Regions from separate parts of the Streptomyces finlayi genome, predicted to be linked through region 2. Evidence: riboswitches for the same ligand, from Rfam matches in the RefSeq annotation. Region 2 holds a riboswitch; the other holds the start of a gene.
The links. A riboswitch is a leader RNA that binds a small molecule or an ion and turns the genes downstream of it on or off. The one in region 2 is predicted to bind S-adenosylmethionine.
Positions count from the first base shown of each region.

Region 1: another riboswitch for S-adenosylmethionine. It lies ahead of F0344_RS27555 (aminotransferase class V-fold PLP-dependent enzyme); the one in region 2 lies ahead of thrC (threonine synthase).

Region 1 covers NZ_CP045702.1:6,023,852-6,028,056, reverse strand. The annotation lists gene F0344_RS27565 (rhomboid family intramembrane serine protease) at 1-726, shown strand, start outside; gene F0344_RS27560 (Lrp/AsnC family transcriptional regulator) at 723-1,004, shown strand; gene F0344_RS27555 (aminotransferase class V-fold PLP-dependent enzyme) at 1,071-2,447, opposite strand; SAM riboswitch class IV at 2,639-2,755, opposite strand; gene trpD (anthranilate phosphoribosyltransferase) at 2,837-3,901, opposite strand; gene qcrB (cytochrome bc1 complex cytochrome b subunit) at 4,024-4,205, opposite strand, start outside.
Region 2 covers NZ_CP045702.1:3,324,897-3,329,101, reverse strand. The annotation lists gene F0344_RS15315 (alpha,alpha-trehalose-phosphate synthase (UDP-forming)) at 1-149, opposite strand, end outside; gene F0344_RS15310 (hypothetical protein) at 228-422, opposite strand; gene F0344_RS15305 (glucosyl-3-phosphoglycerate synthase) at 460-1,410, opposite strand; SAM riboswitch class I at 1,563-1,690, shown strand; gene thrC (threonine synthase) at 1,709-3,001, shown strand; gene F0344_RS15295 (MoaD/ThiS family protein) at 3,031-3,306, shown strand; gene F0344_RS15290 (cold-shock protein) at 3,744-3,950, shown strand.

The sequences.
Region 1 (4,205 bases), 2.7 Mb from region 2:
CGGAACAGGGCCAGGAGGATTCGCGAGGCGGCCGCGGCGGACGGAGCGCCCGTCACCTACGGGCTCATCGCGCTGTGCTGCGCCGTCTTCCTGATCAGCCCGCTCTCCGGGTTCAACCTCTCCTACGGCACGGCCGACCGGCTGCTCGCCGCACAGGCCGCGTACTTCGAACGGTGGGGCGTGATCCCCAGCGAACTGTGGGGCGGCTCGGCGCACGCGATTCTCACCCCGCTCACCGCGCTGTTCGTGCACGGCAGCTGGCTGCACCTGCTCGGCAACATGCTGTTCCTGTACGTGTTCGGCGCGATGGCCGAGGAACGCATGGGCCACCTCGGGTTCGCCGTCTTCTACCTCTGCTGCGGGTATCTGGCCCTGCTCGTCTTCGCGGCGGCCCACGCCGAATCCGACCAGACCCTGGTCGGCGCGTCCGGGGCGATCTCCGCGGTACTCGGCGCGTTCCTCTGCCTCTTCCCCAAGGTGCGGGTCACGAGCATCTTCCCGTTCCTCTTCTTCCTGCCGCTGCGCTTCCCCGCCTGGATCGTGCTGATCTTCTGGTTCACCCTTCAGTGGCTGGCGGCGCAGAGCGTGGGAAACAGCCCGGGCGTGGCGTATCTCGCCCATGTCGCGGGCTTCGCCGCCGGGTTCCTCTGCGCCTGGGTGTGCTGTCGCCGTGGGGCTAGAGTGAAGTCTCCAGCCACGGCCACCGAGGGAGAAAGCCAGCCGTGATCACCGCGATCGTGCTCATCAGAACCAGCGTGGACCGGATTCCGGAGATCGCCGAGGCCATCGCCGCGCTGGACAGTGTCAGCGAGGTCTACTCGGTCACCGGTACGTACGACCTGATCGCCATGGTCCGCGTGTCCAAGCACGACGATCTCGCCGATGTCATCCCCGGCCGGATCAGCAAGATCCCGGGCGTCGAGGGAACCGACACGCATGTCGCGTTCCGTACGTACTCGCAGCACGACCTCGAAGCGGCCTTCGCGATCGGCCTGGACGCCTAGGACCTCACGCGGCACGCGGGCCGGGCACGGGTATCGGTTCCGTGCCCGGGCGGTGTGCCGCGGCTGTCAGACCTGGGCCGTCCCGCGGTCCGGGACGCAGCGGCCGCCCTCCGTGCGGTAGCTCCACCGGGCGCCATCGCGCACGAGCTCCTTGACCGCCCGTACGAAACGTTCGACGTGCTCGTCCGGCGTACCGGCCCCGAAGCTGACCCGGATCGCGTTCAGGGACTTCTCGCCCGGCTCGGACTCCGGCGCACCGCACTCGCCCGGGTCCCGCGCCTCGCCGCCCAGCAGCGTCCGCACCAGCGGGTGGGCGCAGAAGAGTCCGTCCCGGACGCCGATCCCGTACTCCGCCGAGAGCGCGGCGGCGAAGTGCGAGCTGTTCCAGCCCTCGACGACGAACGAGATGACGCCGACCCGCGGGGCGTCATCGCCGAACAGGGAGAGCACCCGCACCTCCGGGACCTCGGCGAGTCCGGCACGGACCACCGAGACGAGGTGCTGCTCACGGGCGACGAGGGTGCCGAAGCCCGCCTCGGTGAGCGCCTTGCAGGCGGAAGCGATCGAGTAGACACCGATGACATTGGGCGAACCGGCCTCATGGCGGGCCGCGGTGGTGTGCCACTCCACGTCCACGCCGCCGTCGGTGCGCCGGGCGACCTTGCGGGAGGCGCCGCCGCCCGCGAGGTACGGCTCCGCGTCCTGGAGCCAGTCGGCGCGGCCCGCGAGGACTCCCGAGCCGAACGGCGCGTACAGCTTGTGTCCGGAGAAGGCGGCCCAGTCGACGTCCAGCTCCGTGATGTCCACCGGGTGGTGGGGGGCGAGCTGCGCGGCGTCGAGCACGATCCGGGCACCGTGGGCGTGGGCGGCGGCGGCCAGCTCCCTGACCGGCCACAGCTCACCGGTGACGTTCGAGGCACCCGTGACGCAGACCAGCGCCGGGCCGTTGGGGCGGCGCCCGACGAGCGCCCGCTCCAGGGACTCGACGGCCTGCCCGGGCGTGCGCGGGGCGTCGAGGCAGGTCACGCGGGCGTCGCGCCAGGGCAGCAGCGAGGCGTGGTGCTCGGTCTCGAAGACGAACACCTCGCAGTCCGCGGGGAGCGCGGCGGCGAGCAGGTTGAGGGAGTCGGTCGTCGAACGGGTGAAGACCACCTGGTCGTCGGCCCGGCAGCCGAGGAACTCCGCGACGGTCCTGCGGCTGCTCTCGAAGAGATCCGTGGAGAGCTGCGAGAGGTAGCCGGCGCCCCGGTGGACGCTGCCGTAGTACGGGGCGTACGCGGCGACGTCGTCCCACACCCGCTGGAGTGCCGGGGCGCTGGCCGCGTAGTCGAGGGCGGCATACGCCACTTCGCCCCCCGTAACGAGTGGAACGGTGACGTCCTTGCCCAGAACCGGCAGCGATGCACAAATGGGCCGGTCGAGGGCAGCGGCGGAGACAGACATGGCGAACTCCCGTAACAGGCAGGCGAATTCCGCGCGCCGAGGCGTACGCCGGCAGCGCAGGAGAAGAAGGAGGTGCGCGGAGGAGGGCCAGGGGTCTTCAAGACCCTTCTGGAGCCCTAACGCATTCGCTTGCTCACAAGGGGCTCCCTAGGGACCAGGACCCCGGGGGTTGGCATGCACAGATGCCGAGGGGCCCGCGCTTGCCGCAGACCTCGCTGCCTGCGGCCTGGTCTTCACCCGGGGCACCCCGCCACGGACGGAGGGTTGCCGGACAGCGAGCCGGGGCCTATTCGCTGTCACTCATGACCTGCGCAGCATCTTGCCACACGTACGCACAGACGCAAGGCGCGGTCCGGCATCCGGACCGCGCCTTGCGTCTGCCGCCCTGGTCAGGCGTTGCTGGCCGCCACCCAGCGCTCCAGTACGCGCTTGGCCGCACCGGAGTCGATGGACTCATTGGCCCGTACGATCCCGGCGGCGATCTGCTCGTTCAGCGTGCCCGGCCCCGCGTCCAGGGCGACCAGCGCCGCGGCGGTGTTGAGCAGGACCGCGTCGCGCACCGGACCGGTCTCGCCGTCCAGCAGCCGGCGGGCGACATCCGCGTTGTACGAGGCGTCGGCGCCGCGCAGCGCCTCCACGGGCACCAGCCGCAGGCCGACGTCACGCGGATCGAACGCCTCCTCGCGCACCGCACCGTCCCGTACCACCCAGACCCGTGACGTCGCCGTGGTGGTCAGCTCGTCGAGGCCGTCGTCGCCGCGGAAGACCAGCGAGGAGTTGCCGCGGTCGGCCAGCACACCCGCCACGATGGGCGCCATCCGGAGGTCGGCGACGCCGACCGCCTGGGCGCGGACCTGGGCCGGGTTGGTGAGCGGGCCCAGGATGTTGAACGTGGTCTGCGCGCCGAGTTCCCTGCGGGCCTTGGCCGCGTACCGCAGAGCGGGGTGGAACTTCACGGCGAAGCAGAAGGTGATGCCCGCTTCCTCCGCGACCTGCACGACCCGCTGCGGCGTCAGTTCGAGGTTGACGCCCAGCTTCTCCAGGACGTCGGACGCCCCGCTCGCCGAGGAGGCGGCGCGGTTGCCGTGCTTGACGACCTTCGCGCCGGCTCCCGCGATGACGATCGCCGACATGGTGGAGATGTTGACCGTCTTGGCCAGGTCGCCGCCGGTGCCCACGATGTCGACCGTACGGCCCGGAACGTGGATGGTGTTGGCGTGCGCGTACATGGTCCGTACGAGCCCGGTGACCTCGTCGACCGTCTCGCCCTTGGCGCGCAGCGCGACGGCGAAACCGGCGATCTGCGCGTCGGTCGCCTCACCGCTCATGATGCGGTCCATGGCCCACGCGGTGTCGTCCGATGTGAGGTTCTCGCCGCGCAGCAGCGGGTTCAGCACGCCCGGCCAGGAACGAGCCGCCACGCTGTCGCCGCCGTCCGGGGTCACAACGTTCATGGTCCGCTCCTGGGGTCCACAGCCGATAAGGGATCGGCTCCACCTTATCCAGCCCGGGAGGCGGCAAAGAGCCCCGTCCACTCGATGGACGGGGCTCTCGCTGTGGCGATCGGTTCAGGTGATCAGTGGTGGCCGTGGCCGCTGGTGATCTCCTTGTACTCCTCGGCGGTGGGCTTGGCGATCTGGTTGTCCTCGCCGTAGTAGCCCTTGCTGAGCTTGATACGCAGCTTCTCCACCGGAGAGACCTTGCGCTTGACGCCGTTCTCGTCGACCGCCGGGCCGATCTCGGCCGGCGTGTACTGCT
Region 2 (4,205 bases):
ACCCACAGTTTGTCGTCGACCGCGCTGAGGCCGGAGACCAGTCCGCCTCCGCCCCGTTTCGATGTGAGTGAGCCGTCCTCGCCCTGTGTGTACGACACGGGGCCGCGGTTGGACGCGACGAGAACCTGGGCAGCGTGCTCGGAGACCATGTACCGGAACCTAGCCCGTTCCGGAAGCCCCCAAACGTGAGTACGGCCTCCGGCCGGACGGGCCCGTGCTCCGGGCCCTCAGCCGTGGTCGCGTCCACGCCCCCGCCCGCGCGTCGCCGCGCGGGCGACCGCCCCGGCCCCGGTCAGGGCGAACCCGAGGCCGCCGAGGAGCCACAGCCGCTCGCTGGTGCCGCCGGTATCGGCGAGGACGGGCAGGACAGCGGCGTACCCGGGCAGCCGGCGCACGGCGACCCTCAGTCGAGGAAAAGCCATAAAAGTGAAATATAGGGGACTTTTATGACTGAACCGATTACGCCGCGCGACGCACCAGGTACTCCTCGACGTCCCGCATCGGAGGCCGCTCCTCCGTATCGACCGCAGAGGTGCACGGCACGAAGCCGTTCTCGCCCCGCTCGAACTGCGTGAGCACCGGCCGCACCAGGTGGCCCCGGGAGAGCCGCAGCTGCGCGGTGCGGTAGATCGTCGCCGCCATCCTGCCCAGCGCCTGACTGTCCTGGTTGCGGTGTTTGCGTATGCCGACGTCGACCTGCGCCAGGGCGTCCAGTCCCACCAGGTGCAGCGAGTCGATGAGCAGGCCCAGCTCCACTCCGTAGCCGACGGGGAAGGGCAGCTGCTCCAGCAGGGAGCGCCGTACGGCGTACTCGCCGCCGAGCGGCTGGACGAAGCCGGCCAGCTGCGGCCAGTGCAGATTGAGCAGGGGCCGTGCGACCAGTTCAGTGACACGACCGCCCTGACCGGCGGTGTTTCCCAGCGGTCGGTCGTACATCGCCTTCACGAACTGGACCGAGGGGTCGGTGAGGAGCGGGCCGACGGTCCCGGAGACGAAGTCCGCCGAGAAGTCCTTCAGGTCGGCGTCGATGAAGCAGACGATCTCGCCGCTCGTGACCAGCAGTGACCGCCACAGGACCTCGCCCTTGCCGGGGAGGGTGGGTATTCGGGGCAGGATCGCGTCCCGGTGGACCACCCGGGCTCCCGCCTCCGTGGCGACCCGCCCGGTCGCGTCCGTCGATCCGGAGTCGATGACGACCAGCTCGTCGATCAGCGGCACGCGCTCCATGAGCTCGCGCCGGATCGTCGTCACGATGGCGCCGACCGTCGCCTCCTCGTTGAGGGCGGGCAGGACGACGCTGATGCTGCCGCGGTGGGGGTCCCGGGACCTGGCGGCCGCGAGGCGATCCAGCGGACGATCGGCGGCCGACCAGGAACGCCTGGTCAGCCAACGCTCCACCTCTTCGATCACGTCGAATCTCCCTGCGTGTGATCCATCTCGCGGTTCGGACGACTGGTTCAACCGTCCGAGGCTTCGGTTACAGTCTTGAACAACGCGGACGACCCTCGCATCTCGGGGTCCGCCCGCGAACAAACGCCTGGATCACTGATCCAGTGCCATAGCGCTCATCCAGAGGGACTGAGGGAACGGCCCGTTGAAGTCCCGGCAACCCCCCCATCGACCGCGAGGTCACGGTGGGGAAGGTGCCAAATCCGTCTTGTGGCGAAATTCGCCATGAGGAAGATGAGGAGAAAGGGCCTCCGCCAGCATGGCTGTGCAGACTGAAACGACGAACACCCCCTCCACTGTGGATCTCGGTCCCGCCGCGGCGCTTTCCTGTCGTGAGTGCGGCGAGCGTTTCGAGCTCGGCCCCCTGTTCGCCTGCGCGTCCTGTTTCGGGCCGCTCGAGGTGGCGTACGACCTGCCGAGCGGCTCTCCCGACGAGCTGAAGAAGCGCATCGAGGCCGGACCCGACAACATCTGGCGCTACGCGCCGCTGCTGCCGGTCCCCGCCGATGTCGCGGACAAGCCCAACCTCAACCCCGGCTTCACCAAGCTGGTCAAGGCCGACAACCTCGCCCGTGAACTGGGCGTCACCGGCGGCCTGTTCGTCAAGGACGACTCCGGGAACCCGACGCACTCCTTCAAGGACCGGGTCGTCGCGATCGCCGTCGAGGCCGCCCGTGCCTTCGGTTTCACCACGCTCTCCTGCTCCTCCACCGGCAACCTCGCCGGCGCCGTGGGTGCCGCCGCCGCCCGTGCCGGTCTCCGCTCGTGCGTGTTCATCCCGCACGACCTGGAGCAGGGCAAGGTCGTCATGGCCGCGGTGTACGGCGGTGACCTGGTCGGCATCGAGGGCAACTACGACGACGTCAACCGCTTCTGCTCCGAGCTCATCGGCGACCCGCTCGGCGAGGGCTGGGGCTTCGTCAACGTCAATCTGCGTCCGTACTACGGCGAGGGCTCCAAGACCCTCGCGTACGAGATCTGCGAGCAGCTCGGCTGGCGGCTGCCCGACCAGCTCGTGATCCCGATCGCCTCGGGCTCGCAGCTCACGAAGATCGACAAGGGGCTCCAGGAGCTCATCAAGCTCGGCCTGGTCGAGGACAGGCCGTACAAGATCTTCGGCGCCCAGGCCGAGGGCTGCTCCCCGGTGTCGGTGGCCTTCAAGGCCGGTCACGACGTCGTGCGCCCCCAGAAGCCGAACACGATCGCCAAGTCCCTCGCCATCGGGAACCCGGCCGACGGCCCGTACGTCCTGGACATCGCCCGCCGTACCGGTGGCGCGGTGGAGGACGTGAACGACGAGCAGATCGTCGAGGCGATCAAGCTGCTCGCGCAGACCGAGGGCATCTTCGCGGAGACCGCGGGCGGCGTGACGGTCGGCGTGACGAAGAAGCTGATCGAGGCGGGTCTGCTCGACCCGGCGCTGACCACGGTCGTCCTGAACACGGGAGACGGTCTCAAGACGCTCGACGCGGTGGCCGCGACCTCGCAGGCGACCGCGACGATCCGGCCGAGCCTGGACGCGTTCCGCGCGGCCGGCCTCGCCACCAGCTGATCACCCGAGACCGAAGGAAGGCACCCACCATGAGCGTCAAGGTCCGCATCCCCACCATCCTCCGCACCTACACGGGCGGCCAGGCCGAGGTTCCGGCCGAGGGGAAGGTCCTCTCCGAGGTGATCGACTCCCTGGAGAAGAACCACCCGGGCATCGCCGCCCGCGTCCTGGACGACCAGGGCAAGCTGCGCCGCTTCGTGAACGTGTACGTCAACGACGACGACGTGCGCTTCGAGGGTGGCCTGGACGCGGCCACCCCGGACGGTGCAGGCGTCTCGATCATCCCGGCCGTCGCCGGAGGCTGACCGCCGGGCCGGCGCCGTACGCCGGCATTCACAGCGTCACCCCCAGTTGCCCCCTCCGTGAGAGAAACGGAGGGGGCAATTCTGGATGGTTAGACGCGGTAGAGTTGGGAAGTCCCCTCCGCTGCCCGTGCCACGCGACATATGAGAATGCGCCTGGTCGCGATAAGAAGCAGCCAAAGTGTGCGACCCCTTTGAGCCATAAGTCACCTTTGTCAGGCCCGACTTGCCCAGGAATCTCATAAGTTCCCCACAAAGGGGCGATCGGTCGCGCCCAGAATTCTCGTCCGACTGACCTGTTGCAGAGGGCAGTTGGGCAGATACATTCGGCCGCGGTCGACGCGTTCCGGCGCACACACCCTCTCCTGTCGGAGGGTGAGTTCTGACCCGGGCCCGCGAAGTGCGGTCCTGTGCAAGGGCCAGAAATAGGGGAGTTGGACATGGCTCAGGGCACCGTCAAGTGGTTCAACGCGGAGAAGGGGTACGGCTTCATCGCGGTCGACGGTGGTGCGGATGTTTTCGTCCACTACAGCGCGATCCAGATGGACGGGTACCGCACCCTCGAAGAGGGTCAGCGAGTTGAATTCGAAATCTCGCAGGGCCAGAAGGGGCCGCAGGCAGACATGGTCAAGCTCGCCGTCGGCTGAGTTCGGCGCAGTCGGCCAACGACACCACTCACGCGCGTAGGGCCCGTACCCCCAGGGGTGCGGGCCCTCCGTGCGTGCCGGGGTGTCTGGCCCCTCGGGGCGTCCGGGGACGCAGGGCGAGCCCCTCCGCGCGCCCCCCTGCGGCCCGTTTGTTTGTCCACATCCCGAGGGGGACGCTTGCACTCGCAGGGGTCGAGTGCTAATCATTGGCGTTAGCACTCTCCAGGTGAGAGTGACAGAAACTTGGACCGGGCC